One region of the Lentzea sp. NPDC051208 genome, then DNA from elsewhere that is predicted to be linked to it. Evidence: riboswitches for the same ligand, from Rfam matches in the RefSeq annotation. Region 1 holds a riboswitch; each other region holds the start of a gene.
The links. Region 1 has a riboswitch for glycine ahead of gcvP (aminomethyl-transferring glycine dehydrogenase). Riboswitches for the same ligand answer to the same signal wherever they lie in the genome.

Region 1 (7,888 bases):
GACGCGGTCGATCTCGCGCTTGATGGCGATCATGGCGTCGATGAACCTGTCGATCTCGGCCAGGTCCTCGGACTCGGTCGGCTCGACCATCAGGGTGCCGGCGACCGGGAACGACATCGTCGGGGCGTGCAGGCCGTAGTCGGCGAGGCGCTTGGCGACGTCGTCCACCGTCACGCCGGTGGCCTTGGTGATCGGGCGCAGGTCGAGGATGCACTCGTGGGCCACGAAGCCGCCCTCACCGGTGTAGAGGACCGGGTAGTGCTCGTCGAGACGACGCGCCACGTAGTTCGCGGCCGCCACGGCGGTCAGGGTGGCGCGGCGCAGGCCGTCGCCGCCCATCATGCGCACGTACGCCCACGAGATCGGCAGGATCGACGCGGAACCCCACGGGGCGCCCGAGATCGGGCCGACACCGGTGGCCGGTCCCGCCGTCGGCTGCAGCGGGTGGTTCGGCAGGAACGGGGCGAGGTGGGACTTCACACCGATCGGGCCGACGCCGGGGCCGCCGCCGCCGTGCGGGATGCAGAACGTCTTGTGCAGGTTCAGGTGCGAGACGTCCGAGCCGAACTTGCCGTAGCGGGCCAGGCCGATCAGCGCGTTGAGGTTCGCGCCGTCGACGTACACCTGGCCGCCCGCGTCGTGGACCAGGCCGCAGACCTCGCGGACGGTGTCCTCGTACACGCCGTGGGTCGACGGGTAGGTGATCATGATCGCGGCGAGGTCGTCGGCGTGCTCGGTGACCGTGGTGCGCAGGTGGCCCATGTCGATGTTGCCCTTGTCGTCGCACTTCACGACGACGACGCGCATGCCGGCCATGACGGCGGACGCGGCGTTGGTGCCGTGGGCGGACGACGGGATCAGGCAGACGTCGCGGGCGGCGTTGCCGTTCGCGCGGTGGTAGGCGCGGATTGCCAGCAGGCCCGCGAACTCACCCTGTGAACCGGCGTTGGGCTGCAGCGACACCGCGTCGTAGCCGGTGACCTCGGCGAGCCAGGCCTCCAGGTCCGACACGATCTTCAGCAGGCCCTGGGCGTCCTCGACCGGCGCGAACGGGTGCAGCGTCGAGAACTCCGGCCACGTGATGGACTCCATCTCCGCGGTGGCGTTCAGCTTCATCGTGCAGGAGCCGAGCGGGATCATGCTGCGGTCCAGGGCGACGTCCTTGTCGGACAACGCGCGCAGGTAGCGCAGCAGCGCGGTCTCGGAGCGGTGCGCGTGGAAGACCGGGTGGGTCAGGTAGTCCGAGGTGCGGCGCAGGTCGGCCGGGATGCCGTCGGCGGTGTCGGCGTCGATGGCGTCCACATCGGACCCGGTGACACCGAAGGCCTCCCACACCGCGACGATGTGCGCGCGGGTCGTCTTCTCGTCGCAAGCGATTGCCACGACGTCGTCGTCGACCTTGCGGAGGTTGATGCCGGCCTCGCGCGCCTTCTCGACGACAGCGGCGGCCCGGCCCTCGACGCGCACCTGGACGGTGTCGAAGAACTCGCCGTGCACGACGTCGATCCCGGCCTCGCACAGGCCCGTGGCGAGCACGGTGGCCAGGCGGTGCACGCGGGTCGCGATCGAACGCAGGCCCTCGGGACCGTGGTAGACGGCGTACATGGACGCGATCACGGCCAGGAGCACCTGCGCGGTGCAGATGTTCGACGTGGCCTTCTCGCGGCGGATGTGCTGCTCGCGCGTCTGCAGGGCCAGGCGGTAGGCCAGCGAGCCGTCGGCGTCGACGGAGACACCGACGAGACGGCCGGGCAGCTGACGCTCCAGACCGGACCGGACGGCCATGTAACCGGCGTGCGGGCCGCCGAAGCCGATCGGCACGCCGAAGCGCTGCGTGGTGCCGATGACGACGTCCGCGCCGATCTCACCGGGCGCGCGCAGCAGCGTCAGCGCCAGCAGGTCGGCGACGACGACGGCCTGGGCGCCGGCGGCGTGGATCTCCTCGATCAACGCGGCCTGGTCGCGCACCACACCGGACGCACCGGGGTACGACAGCAGCACGCCGAAGAAGTCGCCGCCCAGGCCGAGGCCCTCGATGCCCTGCGACAGGTCCGCGACGACGATCTCGATACCCAGCGGCTCGGCGCGCGTCTCGATGACGGCCAGCGTCTGCGGCAGCGTGTCGGCGTCGATGACGAACTTGTTCGACTTGGACTTGCCGGCGCGGCGCACCAGCGTCATCGCCTCGGCGGCGGCGGTCGACTCGTCCAGCATGGACGCGTTCGCGACCGGCAGGCCCGTCAGGTCGCCGACCATGGTCTGGAAGTTCAGCAGCGCTTCGAGGCGGCCCTGCGAGATCTCCGGCTGGTACGGCGTGTACGCGGTGTACCAGGCAGGCGACTCGAGCACGTTGCGCAGGATCACGCCCGGCGTCACGGTGTCGTAGTAGCCGAGGCCGATCATCTGCGTCATCGGGCGGTTCTGCGAGGCGAGCTCACGGAGCTCGGCCAGCGCCTCGGTCTCGGTGGCCGGGGCGGGCAGGTCCAGCACGAGGTCGCGCTCGTGAATGGACGAAGGCACCGCGTGCTGCGCCAGCTCCTCGAGCGAACCGACGCCGATGACGTCGAGGATGCGCGCGAGTTCGGCGGGGCGCGGACCCACGTGCCGGTCGGCGAACGGGGTGCCGTGCTCGAGAGCGGCGAGCGGAATCCGGAGGGGGTGGGCCCCCTGCTGGGGGTCGGTCTTAACAGAGTCCTGCGTCATCAAACGCCTCCGGGGCTGCGGGCACACGTGTCCTGGTGCCCTCCCCGCTCTGTCCGTACCCCGAGGGGCGCCTGAGAGGTTCACCCACCGGTCAGGATGGGCTTTCACCGTCGGCGGGATCGCCAGAAAACACCTGGTGATCCACTTTCCAGAGGCGTCTCGCTCGGCGGTCCTGGATGCCTGAGAGGTTCCCGGGGAGGGACTTGCTCCTTCGGCGCCGGGCTCGGGGCCCGGTCTCTCCCGCCAGAGTTCAGCGACTACCCGAGAAGAATACCCGCAGGCAGCTCAGGTAGTCCCTAGGGACGCGACCTACATCTCAGTCCGAAGACCGGCGAGCGCCCCGGCGACCGGGTCCGCGGGGTCGTCGCGCAACGCCACGAGCAGATGCGCGGTGCCCACGACGGCGTCGCCGCGACGGGCCGCGACGAGCTTCGCCCGTTCCATCGCCCGCTCCACTTCGCCGCCGCTGACGGGCAAAGCGGCCAGGTCGATCCCCGCCTCGCGCAACGCCGCCGCCCCGCCCGACTCGAACTCCGGCTTCAGCTTTTTGCCCGCCACCTCCAGCTGGCGGTCGACGGACACCACCGCCTCCACCAGATCGCGAGAGGACACTTCCCGCCTCGCGGCCACGGCCAGCCGCCCGGCCTCGTTGCGCACGACGGTCAGCACCGGCCCGCCCAGCCCCTGGCCTCGCGCGACCCAGCGCATCAGCCAGCGCACGTACCCGCCGCCGGAGTCCCCTTCCAACGCTCCCGCCTTGCGCAGCAACCGCACGGCGGGCGCTTCCTCGATCTCCGCGTAGCGCCGCGCGGCATCGGCGCGCACCGCGGCGGCCGTCGCCTCGACGTCCACGCCGCGCAGCACGAACAGGTCGGCGGCACGTCCGGAACCCTGCTCCAGCAACGCGAGTGAGAGGTGGGTCGTGGTCAGCACGCCGCCGCCGGCCCGGGCGACCGCCGCGAGCAGACACTCCTCCAGCGCACGGCTGACGGGCAGCACGGTCTCCAGGACGAGGCGGTCGCAGGCGATGTTCATCAACGCCGTGACGTCCGGATGAGCCTCGGGAACGCCGCCGCCGTCGTCGTCCGCCCAGTGCTCGGGCCCTCGCGCCATCGCCTGGGCCCGCAGCGACTTCGCGCCGAGCTTGCGGCCGGGTCCGATGGTGTCGATCAGCGAGATCAGCAGGTTCTCGGTGCCGAGGAAGCCGAACTCCAGCCGGACCGCGCGCCGCGCCGCCGCTTCCAGCACCTTCACGACCTGGTAGGAAGGGGTGATCGTCATGCCGGAAACGCTAGGGGCGAACTGGATCCGGGCGCTTCTGCCGACCGGCCACCCACCAGTGCCAGTCGGCCACGATCAGCAGGCCGGTCAGCCGGTGGCGCGCTCACGCCGCCGGCGGGTCAGCTCGTCCTCGGTCATCGGGGCGATCTCGACGCCGTCCGCACGTTCGGACGGGAACTCGTGGATCGTGCCGGAGATCTCCCGCATCGCCCCGCTGACCGCGATGCCGAACACGCCCTGGCCACCTTGCAGCAGGTCGACGACCTCTTCGGGCGAGGTGCACTCGTAGACGGTGGTGCCGTCGGAGAAGAGCGTGATCTTGGCCAGGTCCTGCACGCCGCGGCGGCGCAGGTGGTCGACCGCGACCCTGATGTTCTGCAGGGAGACACCGGTGTCGAGCAGTCGCTTCACGACCTTGAGCACCAGGATGTCCTTGAAGGAGTACAACCGCTGGCTGCCGGAGCCGTGCGCCATCCTTATCGTCGGCGCGACCAGACCGGTCCTTGCCCAGTAGTCGAGCTGCCGGTACGTGATGCCCGCGATCTGACATGCCGCGGGTCCTCGGTAACCGACGAGCTCGTCCGGCAGCGAGGAGTCCGGGAACAGTTCACCCTGCAGCCCGGATTCGGCCCGCAAGGGCGCTTCCTCGACCACGCCTGCCTCCCCTCGGAACGGCCACGAAACTCATGACCGTCAAGCCGCCGCGTCCACTTCCGCGAAGCAGCGACGTCCACTCGAGTTCGACGGTAAGACCGGTCCGATGGCAGGTCAACGCGACGCGCGGGGAGTTGCGACTCTCAACCTTAGGTAGAGAGTCATACCCTCACCCGAACTAGCACGTTCAGGTGACGTTTAGTGATCGTTTAGCGATCGAAACGACCGTAAGTAGTCCAATCGAGGGACGTCCAAACGAACTGCCCTCACGCCCGCACGAGACGGAGTGCGACACCCGGAAAACTTCAGGCGTCCGCACCCCTGCCGTGTCTACGTGTCCGCGCCGCGGAAGTCCTCGGGGGAGACGGAGTCGAGGAACTCGCGGAACTTCTCCACCTCGTCCTCCTGCTCGTCCGGGATGATCAGGCCCGCCTCGGCCAGCACGGACTCCTCGGCGTGGATCGGCACACCGACGCGCAACGCGAGCGCCACCGAGTCCGAGGGCCGCGCGGAGACCCGCACGTCGCCGTCGAACACGAGCTCCGCGAAGAACGTGCCCTCCTGCAGGTCGGTGATCCGGACCTGTTCGAGGTTGCGCCCCAGCGCCCCGATGACGTCCTTGAGGAGGTCGTGGGTGAGCGGTCGAGCAGGACGAACGCCCTGCTGCTCCAGCGCGATCGCCGTGGCCTCGACGCTGCCGATCCAGATGGGCAGGTACCGCTCGCCCTCGGTTTCGCGCAGAAGAAGGATCGGCTGGTTCTGGGGCAGCTCCACCCGCACGCCGACGACACGCATTTCGCTCATCGGGCCTCGCCTCCCTCTAATCCGTTCGGGGACGACCCGGTTTCACACCCGAGCATCCCCCGGCGTACCTCTCCGACGCTACCCGCCAAGCGGGCCGAGTGCTCAATTGTTGCGGGCAGATCGTGATCAAGAAGGCACACTCCGCCGACTGATCAGGACTGCCGCAAGCCCGCTCGCACCAACAACGAGTGCAACGAGGCGAAGAGGCCGGCCAATTCCCGGACCGTCTCGGTATCTGAGAACGACTTCAGCAGGACCACCTCGTGATCCGCTGCCGCGCGGACCGCGCGCAGGTGCTCGCGCTCGACGCCGAGTCCGGTCATGGCCCGGATCGTGCGGAGCGCGGTGACGTCGTCGGTGGTGAAGCGGCCACCGGGGCCGGGGCGCAGCAGACCGTCGCGTTCCAGCTGGACCAGCTGTTCCGCGCTGAAACCGGTCTGGGCCAGCAGTTCGAGCCGCGAGATCGAGCCCGAGTCCACCGGGGTGGCGTCGAGCTGCTCGCGGATCACCTTGAGCGGCAAGTACCTGTCGCGTTGTGCGGACAGCACGAACCGCAACCTCTCGACGTCCGCCACGCTGAACTGGCGGTAGCCGGAGGCGGTGCGTGCCGGGCGGACCAGCCCCTCCGCTTCCAGGAAGCGGATCTTGGAGATGGTGACGTCGGGGAACTCGGGCCGAAGCTGTGCGAGCACAGCCCCGATGCTCGAGGCCCCGCGTTGTGGCCGCCCGGCCGTCACGCGTCAGGCTCCCGCGGAGCCAGGACCCGTCAGGAAGACGAGGCGGAACTTGCCGATCTGGACCTCGTCGCCGTTCGCGAGGACGGCCTGGTCGACCGGCTCACGGTTGACGTAGGTGCCGTTGAGGCTGCCGACGTCGATGACGACGAACTCGCCGCTCTCCCGGCGGAACTCGGCGTGACGGCGCGAGACCGTCACGTCGTCCAGGAAGATGTCGCTGTCGGGGTGGCGCCCGGCGCTCGTCGTGTCGCGGTCCAGCAAGAACCGGGAACCGGCGTTCGGGCCGCGCTTCACCACGAGCAGCGCGGAACCGGCGGGAAGGGCGTCAACACCGGCAACGGCCGGCTCCTGTGCGGGCGCCTCGGCGCCGCCTTCCATCTCCTGGAGGAAGTCCGCCCGGAAGACGGAGGTCCGCTCCGGGGACTGCTCCGGCGGAACGCCTGGGCCGTCGTTCGTGCTCACCTGAGCTCTCCTCCTGCTGCTGGATCCGTCACTTCCGGTAAAACCTATCGCGTTGGGGTCACCGCCTTCAGCGCGGCTCCCCTTCCGGCCGAAGATCCGGCGAAAGATCGACGTCACTCCTTCTCCACCAACGCCTTGTACGCGTCCGCGTCCAGCAGGCCTTCCAGCGCCTCGGGGTCGTTCAGCCTGATCTCGACCATCCAGCCCTCGCCGTACGGATCGGTGTTGACGGCGTCCGGCGACTGGACCAACGCGTCGTTGATGGCGGTCACCTCGCCGTCGAGCGGAGAGTAGAGGTCGGACACGCTCTTGGTGGACTCCACCTCGCCGAACGTGTCACCCGCCGCTACGGTGTGACCGACCTCGGGCAGCTGGACGAAGACGACGTCACCGAGCTGTTCCTGGGCGTAGTCGGTGATGCCGACGCGCACCGTGTTCTCGCCTGTGCTGGCGATCCACTCGTGCTCCTCGGTGTAACGAAGCTCCTCGGGAATCAACTGACTGCGCTCCTCGTGCCGAACCTGTATGGGGTGATCTTTTCACGCGACCGTGCGAGGTGTGACCCGCAGGGCCAGGAAGAACTGGTAGACGTACAGCAGCGCCGACCACAGGTAGAGGGCGCCGCCCCAGACCGTGAACGCGTAGGCGACCGGCTGCGCGAGCGCCGCCCACCCCGAGTCGCCCTGCGCCAGGAGCAGCAGGGGGAAGGCGTACAGGAGGTTGAAGGTCGCGGCCTTGCCCAGGTACGTCACCTCGAACGTGCCCCAGCCGCGTTGCCGCAGGATCAGCAGGCAGATGCCGACGACGATCTCTCGCCCGACCAGCACGAGGGCGACCCAGAGCGGCACGATGTCCCTGATCACGAACGCCAGCAACGTGCAGAACACGTAGAGGCGGTCGGCGGCGGGATCGAGCAGCGCGCCGAGGTTGCTCATCTGGTTGAGCCAGCGCGCGAGCTTGCCGTCGAGCCAGTCGGAGAACCCCGCGAACATGAGGATGAGCAGCGCCCAGCCGTCTTCGCGAGGTCCGAGCAACAGGTACAGGAAAAGCGGAACACCGGCCAGCCGCAGCACGCTGAGCAGGTTCGGAATCGTCAGCAGGCGATCAGCCGGATCACGCACACCCGCACTCTAAACGAGTGACCGCGCAGGGGCTGCCGGATGGCGTCACGGCGCGCTGTGCGACTGGTCGCGGGTATGCGGAACGTTCGTTCTCGCAGGGGTGGGGCTCAGGCTGTCCGGGTGAAC
Region 2 (7,888 bases), on a different contig from region 1:
GCCGAAGCCGATCAAGCGCGGCATCGCCGACGCCGTCGGGCGCCTCTACAACGAGCGCGCGGTCCTCAAGTGGGACAGCGACGCCCGCGGCTTCCGCATGGCCGACGTGCTGAACCTCGCGCACCCCTCGCCTGCCGCGCCGTGGCAGGGCGCGCTCTTCCAGCACGTGCTGGACCGCCGCCGTTCCGCCGACGCCGACGTGCCCGCCGAACTGCGCGTGATCGCGGCACGGCGGGAGCTGATGGCATGGCCGGTCGAGCAGCGCCGCGCGCTGTTCGAGCGTCCCGACGCGGTCGACGTGCTGCGCAGGGCGGGGATGACGTGGGAGTCCGTGGCCGGCTGGCTGCAGGGACCGCTGACTCGTGAAGTGTGGGAGGCGCTCGCGCCGTCCATGGGTTACATGGCCCTCTTGAGGAACCTAAGGAACTTCGACGAGGCCGGCATGACCGACGAGGCCGCGGCCGCTGTCGCCGCTCGACTGGCCGACCCCGGCCAGGTCGCGCGCTCGCGGCAGTTCCCGTTCCGCTTCCTGTCCGCCTACGAGGCGGCGCCGAGCCTGCGCTGGGGCCACGCCCTGGACCAGGCGCTGCAGGCGTCGCTGTCGAACCTGCCCGCCCTGCCCGGCCGCTCGCTGATCCTCGTCGACACCTCGGCGTCGATGACGACCGGTGCGATCTCGGCGCGTTCGAAGGTCACCCCGGCGAAGGCCGCGGCGGTCTTCGGCGTCGCCCTGGGCGCGAAAGGCGAGCAGGTCGACGTGGTCGGGTTCGCGAACGGCACGTTCCGGCACGACGTCAAGCGGGGCGCTTCGGTCATCCGCGAGGTCGACCGGTTCCTCAAGCGGATCGGCGAGGTCGGGCACGGCACCGACATCGCCGGATCGCTGAAGCGCTCCTACCGGGGCCACGACCGCGTGTTCATCATCTCGGACATGCAGACGATGTCCGGGTACCACGGGCAGGGCGTCTCGGACGTCGTGCCGGCGCACGTGCCGATCTACGGGTTCAACCTCGGTGGTTACCAGAACGCCGCGTACGCCACCGGCAAGGCGAACCGCCACGAGTTCGGCGGCCTGACGGACGCGACTTTCAAGGTGATCCCCTTGCTCGAAGCAGGTCAGAACGCCACCTGGCCGTTCTGAGGCGTGAGAGCTCTCCTGACGCGGAGAGCTCTCACACTTACTTTCCGTTAGCGCGCTGACCAGGTATGATGCCGCTATGGACTACAACGTGTTCGCGAAAGCGTGCCCGTCGCGTCCCACGCTGGAGCACATCACCGGCAGGTGGGGCAGCCTGACGCTGACCGCGCTCGCCGACGGGCAGCTGCGCTTCAACGAGCTGCGCCGCCGCGTCGACGGGGTCAGCGAGAAGATGCTGTCCCAGACGTTGCAGGCGCTGGAGCGCGACGGGCTCGTGCTCCGGGAAGCCCAGAACACGAACCCGCCCCGCGTCGACTACAGCCTCACGCCGCTGGGCCGCGACACGGCCGAGCGGTTGCTGTCGTTGATCGAGCTGCTCGAAGGCCGCATGCCCGAGGTGCTGGCCGCGCAGGCCGCGTACGACGCCCGCTGAGACGTGAAGGGCTCGAGGCTCACGGAGATCAGCACTCGATGACGTTCACGGCGAGTCCGCCGCGAGCTGTCTCCTTGTACTTCACCGACATGTCCTTGCCGGTGTCCCGCATGGTCTTGATCACCTTGTCGAGCGACACGAAGTGCGAGCCGTCGCCCCGCAAAGCCATGCGCACGGCCGTGATGGCCTTGATGGACGCGACTGCGTTGCGTTCGATGCACGGGATCTGCACGAGCCCGCCGATCGGGTCGCACGTCAGGCCGAGGTTGTGCTCCATGGCGATCTCGGCGGCGTTCTCGACCTGTTCGGGGGTGCCGCCGAGCACCTCGGCTAGGCCGCCGGCGGCCATCGAGCAGGCCGAGCCGACCTCTCCCTGGCAGCCGACCTCGGCGCCGGAGATCGACGCGTTCTCCTTGAACAGCACGCCGATCGCGCCGGCGGTGAGCAGGAACCTGACCACGCCGTCGTCGGACGCTCCCGGCACGAACCTCGTGTAGTAGTGCAGGACCGCCGGGACGATGCCGGCCGCGCCGTTGGTCGGTGCGGTGACGACACGGCCGCCTGCCGCGTTCTCCTCGTTGACCGCGAGGGCGAAGAGCGTCACCCAGTCCATGACCCGCAGCGGGTCGGTGACGAAGTGTTCGCCCTCCAGGCGTTTGCGCATCTCGGCGGCGCGGCGGCGGACCTTCAGGCCGCCGGGCAGGATGCCGTGCTCGTTGCAGCCGCGTTCGACGCACTCCTGCATGACGTGCCAGATGTGCAGAAGCCCTTGGCGGATCTCGGCTTCCGTGCGCCACGACTGCTCGTTGGCCATCATGATCTCGCTGATCGACAGGCCGGTCTCGCGGCAGCGCGCGAGGAGCTGGTCGCCGGTCAGGAACGGGTGCGGCAACGGCGTGGAGTCCGGCTTGATCCGGTCGGTGCCGGATGCGTTCTCGTCGACGACGAAACCGCCGCCGATCGAGTAGTAGACGGCGTGCTCCACCGACTTGCCGTCCGCGAACGCCTCGAAGCTCATCCCGTTGGGGTGCAACGGGAGTGACTTGCGGCGGTGCATGACGAGGTCGCGGTCGTGCGCGAAGGCGATCTCGTGCGTGCCGCCGAGCTTCAGCCGTCCGGTGGAGATGATCTCCTCGACGCGGGCGGCCGCGGCGGTGGGATCGACTTCTTCGGGGAGGTTGCCTTCGAGGCCGAGGAACACGGCCTTGGGGCTGCCGTGGCCGTGGCCGGTCGCGCCGAGCGAGCCGAACAGCTCTACGTGCACGCGGTCCACTTCGGACGCACGCGCGCCGAGCTTCTCGACGAACATCGCGGCCGCGCGCATCGGTCCGACCGTGTGGGAGCTGGACGGTCCGATGCCGACGGAGAAAAGGTCGAAAACGCTGATCGCCACTGATCAGTCCTTCGTGGTGGTGGGGCGGTCAGTCAGATTTGGTGAGTTCGGCGTACTTCGCCGCCGTGAGCAGGTTCTCGGCCGAGTCGACGCGAACCTTGAACAGCCAGCCGGCGCCGTACGGGTCGCTGTTCACGAGGGCCGGGTCGTCCACGACGGCGCTGTTGACCTCGATCACCTCACCGGTGACGGGCGAGAACAGGTCGCTCACGGACTTGGTGGACTCCAGCTCGCCGCAGACCTCGTTGGTGACGACCTTGGCACCGACCTCGGGCAGCTGGATGAAGACGATGTCGCCGAGCGCGTCGGCCGCGTACTCGGTGATTCCGCAGGTCAGCGGGTCCTGGGTGCCCGGCGTCCAGTCGACCCACTCGTGCTCGACGGTGTAGAGCAGGTTCTCGGGGAACTCCACGGCGCGACTCCTCTGGCTGTGACGGGTCAGGAAACTTGCGCCCCCTCCGCCGTGCAGAGTTGCCTACCCCGGGTGGTCTTGCTGCCTGAGAGTGTGCGGGAGCTTGCCCCTTCGGCGCCTCGACCAGTTCGTCGAGGTCTCTCCCACGCGGGTTCTGGCGCTGGCGCGCCGCGGCCGGTGTTCAGTTGTCCGGGGCGAACGCTATGTGCGCCCCCCGCCGAGTGTCAACGCGGGCCGGTCGAGCGGAACGCGAACCGGGCTCAGGTCGCTTTGTCCCAGATGAACAACCATCGGGGTACCAGATAGTGCGACCAGCACAGTGACATGACCTTGTGCCTGCCTCACATTGTGAGATGTCGGCCACCGAACGGAGGAGTCATCGTGCGGATCGCAGTTCCTCGCGAGATCAAGAACCACGAGTACCGCGTCGCTCTCACCCCTGCCGGTGCGCACGAGCTGACCAGCCGCGGGCACGACGTCTACGTCGAGCAGGGCGCCGGTCTCGGGTCCGCGATCACCGACGAGGAGTACCTCGCCGCGGGTGCCAAGGTCCTCGCGACCGCCGACGACGTCTGGGCCGAGGGCGACCTGGTCCTCAAGGTCAAGGAGCCGATCGCCGAGGAGTACCCCCGTCTCCGCGCCGGCCAGACCCTCTTCACGTACCTGCACCTCGCCGCCGACAAGCCGCTGACCGAGGCGCTGCTCGCGTCCGGCACCACGGCCATCGCCTACGAGACCGTGCAGCTGCCGAACCGCGCGCTGCCGCTGCTCGCCCCGATGTCCGAGGTCGCGGGCCGGCTGGCCCCGCAGGTCGGCGCGTTCGCGCTGATGAAGCCCTCCGGCGGCCGCGGCGTGCTGCCCGGCGGCGTCCCCGGTGTCGCCCCGGCCCGCGTGGTCGTCATCGGCGGCGGTGTGGCGGGCGTCAACGCCGCGACCATCGCCGTCGGCATGGGCGCCGACGTGCAGATCCTGGACACCAACGTCGACCGCCTGCGCCAGGTCGACGCCCAGTTCCAGGGCCGTCTGCGCACGCTCGCCTCGAACTCGTTCGCGATCGAGCAGGCCGTCCGCGAGGCCGACCTGGTCATCGGTGCCGTGCTCGTCCCCGGTGCCGCGGCTCCGAAGCTCGTCTCGAACGCGCTGGTCGCCGAGATGAAGCCGGGTTCGGTGCTCGTCGACATCGCCATCGACCAGGGCGGTTGCTTCGAGGACTCCCGCGCCACCACGCACGCCGAGCCGACCTACGAGGTCCACAACTCGGTCTTCTACTGCGTCGCGAACATGCCGGGCGCCGTCCCGCGCACCTCGACCTACGCGCTGACCAACGTGACGCTGCCGTACGCCGTCGCGCTGGCCGACAAGGGCTGGGAGAAGGCGCTCAAGGACGACCGTTCGCTCGCCCTGGGCCTGAACGTCCACGCCGGTCTGCTGACCAACGGCCCGGTGGCCGAGGCGACCGGCCTCGTGCACACGCCGCTGGACACCGTCGTCTGAAAGCCAACTGGATGATTGAGGCCCCCGCACGCGTGAATCGCTGCGGGGGTTTCGCCCATCTGGCGCCGATGCTCACGGCCGCAGCGCCTCCAGCTTCGCCTTGACGCCCTCGATCACGCAGTCCAGCCCGAACTCGAACTGGCGCTCGAGCGACCACAACTCGCTCTCGTCCAGCATCGCGACGTACCTGGGGTGCTTGTCCCGGTAGAGGTCGGCGATCTTGTCCATGTCCGGCGGCGGCGAGTCCATCCCGCCGCGGCCGATGAAGTTGACCTCGGCGATCGCGTACCCGTTGACGAAGCTGCCCACCGTGGAGATCGACTGGGCGGCGGCCACGGTCGACAGTCCGGCGCGCATCATCGGCCCGAACATGGCGTCCGCGTACGCCACGGCGTTCGGGCCGATGGTGTTGAACTCCCCGATGCCGCGAATCCACCACGGGTGCTTGAGCGCGAGCTGACGCAACTCGCGCATCATCCCGCGCACCGCGGTCTCCCAGTCGGTCTCGGTGTCGGGGAGGGTGAACTCGCCGTAGACCTCGTCGAGGCACAGCTCGATCAGCGCGTCCTTCGTCGGCACGTGCCAGTACAGCGACATCGGCGCCGCGCCCAGTTCGGCCGCGAGCTTGCGCATCGAGAGCTTCTGCAGACCGTGCGCGTCCAGCATCTCCATCGCCTTGCGGACGATCGCCTCCCGGCTCAGGCCGAGGGGCTGGCCGCTGCCGGGCCTGGGCTTGCTGAACCACACGCTCTCCACGAAGCGATCCTAAGCACGCCTGAGCAACACGCTGGCCACAACACCTCCCAGGAACACGGCGACGGCGCCGATGACCAGGCTGACGCTCATGCCGTTCGAGAACGCCTCGCGCACGACCGTGATGTCCGCACCGCTGTGCAGCGCCTCCGTCAGCGAGCGCCCTGAGACGCCCTCCGGCAGCGAGGCCACGAACCGCGCCGACAGCAGTGCGCCCAGCACCGCGATGCCGAACGACGAGCCCAGTTCCGTCAGCGTGCCCGACAGCCCGGACGCGATTCCGGCGCGTTCCGGTGGGATCGAGCCCATCAGCGCGTTGACCGCGACCGGCTGGGACACACCGACACCCACGCCGATGAGGACCAGCCCGGCCAGCGTCGGCGGGTAGGTGGTGCCGACGGACAGCAGTGCCACGCCGCCCGCGACGATCGTCATGCCGAGCAGCATCGCCCGGCCCGCGCCGAGCTTCATCACGAGCTGTCCCAACGTGTTGCTGGTGACGAGCAACGCGATCGCCATCGGCGCCACGCGCACGCCGGCCTCCAGCGGGCTGTAGCCGAGCACGCCCTGGAGGTGTTGCGTCAGCAGGAAGAGCGAGCCCGCCATGCCGAACGCCGCCAGCACGCCCGACGCCACCGCGCCGGTGAAACGGCGGTTCTTGAAGAACCCGAGATCGAGCATCGGATCGCTGGTGTGCCGTTCCCACAACGCGAATCCGGTCATCGTCACCAGGCCGATCGCCACCGGCACGCCGAACTCCGCCGAGCCGAACCCGTGCTCCGGCACCTCGATCACCGCGTACACGATCGACACCATGCCGACGATCGACAGCACCGAGCCGAGCACGTCCGGCTTGCGCACGGCCGGGTCCTTGGACTCCGGCACCAGCATCGCGACGGCCGCGATCGCGAGGATCGCCACCGGCACGTTGATCAGGAACACCGAGCCCCACCAGAAGTGCTTGATCAGCGCACCGCCGATCACCGGTCCCGCCGCGAAGCCGAGACTCGTGACGGCGGCCCAGATGCCGATGGCCTTCGGGCGTTCCTTGTCGTCGAACAGCTGCATCAGCACGGCCAGCGTGCCCGGCATCAGCACCGCGGCACCGATGCCCATGAAGCCGCGGGCCGCGATCAGCGCCTCGGACGAGGTCGCGTACGCCGCGACCGCGCTGCCCGTGCCGAACAGCACCAGACCGGCCAGCAGTGCGCGCTTGCGGCCGAACCTGTCGCTGAGCGAGCCGGTCGTGAGCAGCAGGCCCGCCAGTGCCAGCGAGTAGGCGTTGATCATCCACTGGATGTCCGCGGTGCTGGCGTCCAAGCCCGTCGAGATCGACGGGATGGCCACGTTCAGCACGGTGTTGTCCAGCACCACGACCATCACGGACAGGCACAGCACGCCGAGCACGGCCCAGCGTTGCGGATGCGGGTGCGCCACGACCTTCTCGGTCGTCGAAGTCATCGTTCCTCCCCCTTACGGTGTACGAGCAACTTACAGCGTACGAGAGCGGAGGGCGCAAGAGGATTTCGCGCAGAGCGTGCGCGGAAGGAAAGAACGAGGAAGGACCTGGGAGATTAAAGGGCGGCCGCGCTCAACCAGCCTGGGGGTCACTGGGAGCGGGGCCGCCGTGACCAAATATAGCGGGCTCTGGCACACCGCGCCCAGCACCCCCGCCGAAACGCGACCCAAAAGTTTCCCCGAGTGGACCACCGCCGGTGTCCGGCCCTTCCAGCAAACGAGTGAAATCCCGACATCGCGGTGCGGCGAGCAGGGCGTTCGGCCGATGAAGACGGAGTCGGGTGTCCCTCGAAGGGAGATTCCATGGCTGAACCACAGGGATGGATCCACTGCCACGACCCGTTCGGGCGCGACAGATCGATGACCGTTCTGGTGGAGAACGACCGAGTCCTGCTGGTCACGCCGCCGGGCGAGACCGCTGTGATGTCCGCCACTCAGACACGTCGGCTGGGATCCTTGCTCGACCAGGCCACGGCGAAGATGTGATGGACGAGACCCTGCGCGACGCGGTGCTGCAACGCCTGTCACTGCTGGACAAAGTCGCGGAGCACGGAGAAGCCGAAGCGCTGGTTCCGTTGGCCCGCGCGGAGATCCACCGCCTCGCGGACGGCTGGCGGCTGTTGCTGACGGTGCACCAGCCCGACGAGGACGGCCGGTGCAAGGCCTGTCCCGGCTGGCTGCGCCGCCGCCGATGGCCGTGCCAGATCTGGAACATGGCGCACCAACACCTGATCGGCGAGGGCCTGC
Region 3 (7,888 bases), on a different contig from region 1:
GACGAGTACGTCATCAACGGCTCGAAGACGTTCATCACCAACGGCGTGCACGCCGACCTGGTGATCGTGGTGGCCAAGACCGACCCGGCGCAGGGTGCCCAGGGCATCTCGCTGCTGGTCGTGGAGAACGACATCCGGCGCGGCCGGGTGCTCGACAAGGTCGGCATGAAGGGCCAGGACACCGCCGAGCTGTTCTTCGACGACGTCCGCGTGCCGGTCACGAACCTCCTCGGCGACCAGGAGGGCCTCGGGTTCATCCAGCTCATGCAGCAGCTCCCGCAGGAACGCCTGATCATCGGCGTCTGCTGCATCGCGGGCATCGAGGCGGCCGTCGACGTGACGCTGAAGTACGTGAAGGAGCGCACGGCGTTCGGCAAGGAGCTGATGAAGTTCCAGAACACCCGGTTCAAGCTCGCCGAGTGCGCCACCGAGGCAGCTGTGACCAGGGCGTTCATCGACGAGTGCGTCGAGAAGCACCTGAAGGGTGAACTGGACATCCCGACCGCCGCGATGGCGAAGTGGTGGGCCAGCGACCGGCTGGGCAAGGTCGTCGACGAGTGCGTGCAGCTCTTCGGCGGCTACGGCTACATGAACGAGTACCCGATCGCGCGTGCCTGGTCCGACGCCCGCGTCCAGCGGATCTACGGCGGCACGAACGAGATCATGAAGGAAATCATCGCGAGGTCCCTGTGACCGGTCCCCTCGCAGGTCTTCGCGTCGTCGAACTCGCGGGCCTCGCACCCGCGCCGTTCGGTGCCATGGTGCTCGCCGACCTCGGCGCGGACGTGATCCAGGTGCACAAGCCGGGGAGCGTGCCGACGATCCCCGGCGACTTCCTCGGCCGCAACCGGCGCTCGATCGCGATCGACACCCGCAGGCCCGAAGGCGCCGAGCTGGTGTTGCAGCTGGTCGAACGCTCGGACGTGCTGATCGAGGGCTTCCGGCCGGGCGTCACCGAACGGCTGGGCATCGGCCCCGCGCAGTGCCTCGCCCGCAACCCGCGCCTTGTATATGGACGCATGACCGGCTGGGGCCAGGACGGGCCCCTCGCCGACCGCGCCGGCCACGACATCAACTACATCGCCGTCGCGGGTGCCCTGGAACCACTCGGCCGGGCCGGCGGGCCGCCGTCGTTCCCGATCAACCTGCTCGGCGACTTCGGCGGGGGCGGGCTGCTGCTGGCCCTCGGCGTGCTCGCCGCGCTGTACGAACGGGAGCGCTCCGGACGCGGCCAGGTCGTGGACGCCGCCATGGTCGACGGGGCGGCGTTGCTGACGACGTTCCTGCACGGGATGCGGTCCGCGGGCATGTGGACGGGCGGGCGCGGCGAGAACATGCTCGACGGTGGAGTGCCGTTCTACGACGTGTACGAGGCCGCGGACGGGAAGTACGTGGCGATCGGCGCGCTGGAGGAGAAGTTCTACGCGGACCTCGTGCGCGTGCTGGGCCTGGAGGACGCACCCTCGCGCAACGATCCGGCGAACTGGCCCGAGCTGAGGGAGCGCATCGCGGCGGCGGTGAAGACCCGGCCGCGGGACGAATGGGCTGACCTCGCGCGGGACACGGACGCCTGCCTGGCGCCGGTGCTGACCCCCGCCGAGGCGGCACGGCACCCGTACAACGAGGCGCGCTCCACTTTCGTGGACGTGTCCGGTGCGCCGCACCCCGCGCCGGCGCCTCGCTTCGACCGCACTCCGGCCGCCGTTCCAACGGCTCCGGTTTCCGCCGGGGTGAACACCGGGGAAGTGCTTGCCGACATGGGTGTGGCGGACGAACGCATTATGGAACTGCGGCGGTCTGGAGTAATTGGATGAATGTTCGGGTGTGCATTAATAACGCCACGAGCGCGTGACGGTGCGTGATGGGGGACGTTCGGCATCCGGGTGAGGGCCGGTGCAACAGTCTCTCTTCCAAGCTGTGGGATGCGAGGGGCTCCGTGTTCACCTCGTGCCCAGGACATCGGCGCTGCTGACGCCTGTCTTTAGCCGCCATTCGGGTGACGTTGGCCGTCGTGCAGACGTGCGTCGCCGGTGGATCCTGTGACGAGTTTGGCGTGGTCGTTGTTCATCGCAAGGGTGAATGAGGGACCATGGCGGGTGACACGGGCGGTCCGCCGCTCGACCGGTGAACCACATGGACGGAGAGGTACCTGTGAACCTCAAGAAGGTGCTAGTGCTGGCGGGCGTCGCGCTGGTGCTGTTCCTCCTGATCACCCAGCCCGAGCAGTCCGCCTCGGCGGTGCAGCAGGTACTCGGCTGGCTGCGTCAGGGCGCGGAGTCGATCATCACCTTCGTCAGGAGCCTCTTCGGCACGGCCACCCCGATCAGCTAGTGACAGCGGGTGATCCTCGGCTGTCTGCGTTGAGCCGGACGGGTGGAATGAGGCCAATCACGCACTGGTAACGGGTGTTCTGGGGATTCAGGGTCTGGCGATTGTCAGACCTACCGAATACCTTCCGCTGCAATGGCCGATCCCCGACCGACGAGGAGGCACATATGGTCGAGGACTCCGGGGTCCACGAGCTGTTGCAGCAGTGGGCGGCTGAACGGTCTGATGACGCAGAGATGCAGGAGGTGAACCGGATCAAGAACGCATGGCTCGCGGAGGCTCCCCCCTCGGCGCCAGGCATCCCCGTGCAGCGGGGAGGCAGGAGCGGGTCGCGTGGCTTGGTCAAGGTCGACTCGGCGGATCCGGCCTACGTGGCCGCGATGCGCAAGCGGGCGCCGGAGGCACCCGAGGCACTGCTCGCCGCCGCGGCGAGCTACTGGCAGCTGGTGGGCGACGTCGCCGAGGCCGAGCAGTGGTGGGACGCGGGCATCAGCCCGTTGGACCAGCGCGCGCTCGACTACCGCGCGGCCGGCCTGTCTCCTGCCGACCTCGGTCGGCGCCTGGGACCGATGACGGTTCTCCAGCACCTCCGCCGCGGTTCTGCCGCAGCCTGGTGCGTCGCACGTCTGCAGAGGCAGCGCCGGGACGGCGTGGCATAGGGCTCCACAAGCGGGAGCCGCATGCTCGCGGAACGCGCTCGCCGAGCTTGTTCCGCGTGTCTTGTGGGGGCCGAGCCCCCACGCCCCAGCCGGGGGGCAAGCCCCCCGGACCCCCAACGGGTCGGCCTCCGCCCAGGAGGCCCCACCCAATCTCCAACTTGTAGTGTGGAGGTCGTGCGCGGCCTCCTTACTCCCCAGCGTGTGCTGATCGCGTTCGCCTGTCTGGCGGCGCTGGTCGCCTGTTGCGGGCTCGCGTGGTGGCAGTGGCAGCGCTTCGAGTCCGCCAGCGGCACGTTCCAGAACCTCGGTTACGTGCTCCAGTGGCCGCTCTTCGGCCTCTTCCCCCTCTTCATGGTGTGGCGTTTCCGCCGTTTGGCGCGCCAGAACCGTGACGCGGATCTCGCACCGGAGCCGGTTGCGCCCGCTCCCGCACCGGTGGCTACCGTTGACGCCGTCAAACCCGCGCCTGTCGAGCACTTCGACGACGAAGAAGACGCGGAGCTCGCGGCCTACAACCGCATGCTCGCGGACCTCAACGCGCGGGACGGTCGTTGAGCGAAGGCGGGCAGATGAAGGGTGCGTTGACCCGGTTCAGGGTCATGGCTTACGTGGTCGGAGTCTTCCTGTTGCTCCTGGTCGTGGCCATGGTGCTCAAGTACGCCGCGGACATGGACGGCGCGATGAAGGTCGTCGGCCCGATCCACGGCTTCCTCTACGCCATCTACCTGGTGATTTCGGTCGACCTGGCGCTGAAGCTGCGCTGGTCGATCAAGGGCACCGCGCTGGTGCTGCTCGCCGGCACGATCCCGTTCCTGTCCTTCTGGGCGGAGCGCAAGGTGGTCGAGAAGACTGCTCAGGGCGTCCCGCTGTGACGTTTGGCCTGCTAGCGTCTGGGGCTGACAACTGAACACGGCCGTCGATGTCGCGCGGAAGAGACCCCTCGAGATTTTGATCACCTCGGGCGGGCGCCGAAGGAGCAATCCCTCCCCGGAATCTCTCAGGCACAGGTACCGCGCGACGAAGGCAACTCTGGAAAGCAGGCTCATCAGCAGCCTCGCCCACGGTGCAAGCCGCGCTCCGCGCGGTGAAGCTCTCAGGCTCATGACAGAGGGGGAGGCTCGCTCTAGTGAGGAGTCTCCGATGGACCGTGTCATTCTTCTGATGCCTCAGCCGGCCGCGTCCGGCTCTTCGGCGCACCCTGGAGGACCGTTCTGATGTCCCGCCTCACGCCTCTGAACGCCGAGCACGAGCAGCTCGGCGCGATGTTCACCGACTTCGCGGGCTGGCGGATGCCGCTGCGCTACTCGTCCGAGCTGGCGGAGCACCACGCGGTGCGCACGACCGCGGGCCTGTTCGACCTCACGCACATGGGTGAGATCGTCCTGACCGGACCGCAGGCCGGTGAGGCCCTCGACTACGCGCTGGTCGGCCACATCTCGGCACTCGCCGTCGGCAAGGCGCGCTACACGATGATCACCCAGGCCGACGGCGGCGTGATCGACGACCTGATCGTGTACCGCCTGGGCGACGAGGAGTTCATGGTCGTCGCGAACGCCTCGAACGCTCTGGTCGTCGCCGAGGCCCTGGTCGAGCGCGCCGCCGGGTTCGACACCGTCGTCACGGACGCCTCGACGGACTACGCGCTGATCGCGATCCAGGGCCCGAAGTCGGTCGAGATCCTCTCCGGCCTGACCGAGACCGACCTGTCGGCGGTCAAGTACTACGCCTCGTACCCGTCCACCGTGGCCGGTGTCGACGCGCTGCTCGCCCGCACCGGGTACACCGGCGAGGAGGGCTTCGAGCTCTTCGTCGCGCCCGCCGACGCGCCCGCGGTCTGGGCCGCGTTGCTGTCCGCGGGCGAGGCGCACGAGCTCAAGCCGTGCGGTCTCGGCTGCCGCGACACGTTGCGTCTCGAAGCCGGGATGCCGTTGTACGGCAACGAACTCACGACGTCGCTGACGCCGTACAACGCGAACCTGGGCCGCGTGGTGAAGCTCGACAAGCCCGGCGACTTCGTGGGCCGCGAGGCGCTGACCAAGGTCGCCGAGTCTGGGGTGGACTCGGTCCTCGTCGGACTGAAGACGCCCGAGCGCCGCGCCCCGCGCCACGGCTACGCGGTGCTCGACGGCGACGAGGTCGTGGGCGAGGTGACGTCGGGCGCGCTGTCCCCGACCCTCGGCTACTCCGTCGCCATGGCCTACGTGTCGAAGGACAGTGCCGAGCCCGGCACCTCACTGCTGGTGGACGTCCGCGGCAAGAAGCAGCCGGTCGAGGTCGTCGCACTTCCGTTCTACAAGCGCGCCAAGTAGGGAGATCCTCCAGATGTCCGACCAGTTCAACGCCTCCCTCGCGGAGTACGACCCCGAGGTGGCCGAGGCCGTTGCGGCCGAGCTGGCACGCCAGCAGGGCACGCTCGAGATGATCGCCTCGGAGAACTTCACGCCCGTCTCGGTGCTGCAGGCCCAGGGCTCCGTCCTGACCAACAAGTACGCGGAGGGCTACCCCGGCCGCCGCTACTACGGCGGCTGCGAGCACGTGGACGTCGTCGAGCGCCTCGCCATCGAGCGCATCAAGTCGCTCTTCGGCGCCGGTTTCGCGAACGTCCAGCCGCACTCGGGCGCGCAGGCCAACGCGGCCGCGATGTTCGCTCTGCTCCAGCCCGGCGACACGATCCTGGGCCTGGACCTCGCGCACGGCGGCCACCTGACGCACGGCATGCGCATCAACTTCTCCGGCAAGCTCTACAACGTCGTGCCGTACCACGTCGCGGACTCCGACGGTCGCGTCGACATGGCCGAGGTCGAGCGCCTGGCGCAGGAGCACCGGCCGAAGCTGATCGTCGCCGGCTGGTCCGCCTACCCGCGCCAGCTGGACTTCGCCGAGTTCCGCCGCATCGCGGACTCGGTCGAGGCGTACCTGATGGTCGACATGGCGCACTTCGCCGGCCTCGTCGCCGCCGACCTGCACCCGTCGCCCGTGCCGCACGCGCACGTCACGACGACCACGACGCACAAGACCCTCGGCGGTCCCCGTGGCGGCGTGATCCTGTCGAACGACGCCGACATCGCCAAGAAGATCAACTCGGCGGTGTTCCCCGGCCAGCAGGGCGGCCCGCTGGAGCACGTGATCGCGGCCAAGGCGGTGGCGTTCAAGCACGCCGCCTCGCCGGAGTTCGCGGACCGCCAGCGCCGCACGCTCGAGGGCGCGCGGATCCTGGCCGAGCGCCTGTCGCAGGCGGACGTCGCGGCGGCCGGCGTGAAGGTGCTGACCGGGGGCACGGACGTGCACCTGGTCCTCGTCGACCTGGTGAACTCCGAACTGGACGGCAAGCAGGCCGAGGACGTGCTGCACCAGATCGGCATCACGGTCAACCGCAACGCCGTTCCGAACGACCCGCGCCCGCCGATGGTCACGTCCGGCCTGCGGATCGGTACGCCGGCGCTCGCGACCCGAGGGTTCGGCGAGGTGGACTTCACCGAGGTCGCCGACGTGATCGCGGAGGCCCTGAAGCCGGACGCGGCGATCGACGAGCTGCGTGCGCGCGTCGAGGTGCTGGCGGCGAAGCACCCGCTGTACTCCACGCTCTGACGCTGAACGACGAGGGGCGCCACCGAAAACCGGTGGCGCCCTTTGCGTTGGTGACCCGAGAGCGAAACGACGGGAACCCCGGCCCCTTCCCCAGGGCCGGGGTTTCACCGTGTCAGGGTGATGTGTGTTTCAGATGGACCGTCCTAAAGGGATGCTGTGGGGTTACGCAGCGGGGGCCGTGACACCAGGGGGCAGGCACTCCACGTTGCGCTTGCCGTCGGGCTGGATGACGAACCAGGTGCCACCAACGCCCTGGCCCTTCCACGCGCCCGGCTTCGGGTCCTGCGAGTAGGTGTAAAGGGCCCAGCCGTCGATGGCGACCTGCTTCTTGCCGTCAGCGCGCGTGATCAGCGAGACGAGCTTCGCGTCGACGCCTTCGACCTGCGGGATCGTGTCCGCGATCAGCGGCGGCCACGTCACGGCGCACTGGTTGTTGCAGTTCGACTTGCCTTCGGGCTTCGGGGTGTCCTTGTCGAAGCGGTAAAGGGTGCGGCCGTCGCCGTCCTGGACCACGAGGCCCATCTTGTCGACGGGCTTGCCGACCAGCTTCAACGTGCTGACCGGGGCTGCTGCCGGGGGTTGCGCCGCAGGGGGCTGCGCGGCCGGAACTTCCGGGGCCTGCTGCTGTACAGGGGCTTCGGGGGCCTGCGCGGGCTCCTGGAGTACCGGGGGCTGACCCACGTCGCCGTAGTCACCGAGGACGCCCAGGTCGGTTTCGGTTTGTGCCACCGGCTTGGAGTTCGTGCCACTGCCAGTGGCGCTCCAGACACCCAGACCCAGCACAACTGCCAGTCCCGCGGCGAGCCCGATGGCAATGCGGTTACGTCGGATCACACTCATGTCCTCCTCGTCCATCCGTTCGCTCTATCCAGGCCATACGGCCGGGGTTGCGTCTCGGTTCAGAAACGAACCGAACCTCGTCCCGTCTCGAACGTCTGGCGGAGCCAGGTCACACAGGAGGTGCAGGGTGGTCGTCGCAGGTCAGCTGGCAGGAATGGCCGAACGAGTGCTGGGTGCACCGTTGCCGATCGGATTTCGGGCCTGGGACGGAAGTGTGGCCGGACCGCAGGACGGCACGGTGCTCGTGATCCGCTCCCGCGACGCGTTGCGGCGGCTCGTCTGGAGTCCGAACGAACTGGGGCTCGCCCGCGCGTACGTGAGCGGGGAGCTCGACGTCGAGGGCGATCTCGCCACCGGTCTCTCGCAGATCTGGGGACTCGTGCGGCGGGGTGTCACCCGGCGGCCCCGGCTCTCGGAGGTCGCGAAGCTCGCGTGGCGGTTGAAGGTCCTGGGGCCCAACCCGGACGCGCCGA

Region 2: linked by a shared signal. The riboswitch ahead of gcvH (glycine cleavage system protein GcvH) and the one ahead of gcvP (aminomethyl-transferring glycine dehydrogenase) in region 1 are both predicted to bind glycine.
Region 3: linked by a shared signal. The riboswitch ahead of gcvT (glycine cleavage system aminomethyltransferase GcvT) and the one ahead of gcvP (aminomethyl-transferring glycine dehydrogenase) in region 1 are both predicted to bind glycine.

What each region holds. Positions count from the first base shown of each region.
Region 1 covers NZ_JBFBAW010000002.1:532,441-540,328, forward strand. Annotated here, with positions in the region: gene gcvP (aminomethyl-transferring glycine dehydrogenase) at 1-2,703, opposite strand, end outside; glycine riboswitch at 2,751-2,857, opposite strand; glycine riboswitch at 2,861-2,956, opposite strand; gene AB0M48_RS06940 (Clp protease N-terminal domain-containing protein) at 3,013-3,984, opposite strand; gene AB0M48_RS06945 (MerR family transcriptional regulator) at 4,072-4,638, opposite strand; gene AB0M48_RS06950 (bifunctional nuclease family protein) at 4,969-5,442, opposite strand; gene AB0M48_RS06955 (MerR family transcriptional regulator) at 5,595-6,134, opposite strand; gene garA (glycogen accumulation regulator GarA) at 6,183-6,641, opposite strand; gene gcvH (glycine cleavage system protein GcvH) at 6,755-7,138, opposite strand; gene AB0M48_RS06970 (CDP-alcohol phosphatidyltransferase family protein) at 7,181-7,762, opposite strand; gene AB0M48_RS06975 (hypothetical protein) at 7,870-7,888, opposite strand, start outside.
Region 2 covers NZ_JBFBAW010000007.1:47,165-55,052, forward strand. Annotated here, with positions in the region: gene AB0M48_RS18060 (TROVE domain-containing protein) at 1-1,141, shown strand, start outside; gene AB0M48_RS18065 (helix-turn-helix domain-containing protein) at 1,218-1,571, shown strand; gene AB0M48_RS18070 (L-serine ammonia-lyase) at 1,600-2,964, opposite strand; gene gcvH (glycine cleavage system protein GcvH) at 2,993-3,376, opposite strand; glycine riboswitch at 3,440-3,532, opposite strand; gene ald (alanine dehydrogenase) at 3,758-4,870, shown strand; gene AB0M48_RS18085 (TetR/AcrR family transcriptional regulator C-terminal domain-containing protein) at 4,943-5,626, opposite strand; gene AB0M48_RS18090 (MFS transporter) at 5,636-7,084, opposite strand; gene AB0M48_RS18095 (hypothetical protein) at 7,445-7,627, shown strand; gene AB0M48_RS18100 (hypothetical protein) at 7,627-7,888, shown strand, end outside.
Region 3 covers NZ_JBFBAW010000011.1:111,837-119,724, forward strand. Annotated here, with positions in the region: gene AB0M48_RS26280 (acyl-CoA dehydrogenase family protein) at 1-693, shown strand, start outside; gene AB0M48_RS26285 (CaiB/BaiF CoA-transferase family protein) at 690-1,814, shown strand; gene AB0M48_RS26290 (hypothetical protein) at 2,134-2,331, shown strand; gene AB0M48_RS26295 (transcriptional regulator) at 2,496-2,987, shown strand; gene AB0M48_RS26300 (hypothetical protein) at 3,189-3,542, shown strand; gene AB0M48_RS26305 (DUF3817 domain-containing protein) at 3,557-3,859, shown strand; glycine riboswitch at 3,905-4,010, shown strand; glycine riboswitch at 4,011-4,105, shown strand; gene gcvT (glycine cleavage system aminomethyltransferase GcvT) at 4,202-5,296, shown strand; gene glyA (serine hydroxymethyltransferase) at 5,310-6,575, shown strand; gene AB0M48_RS26320 (hypothetical protein) at 6,738-7,409, opposite strand; gene AB0M48_RS26325 (cyclopropane-fatty-acyl-phospholipid synthase family protein) at 7,570-7,888, shown strand, end outside.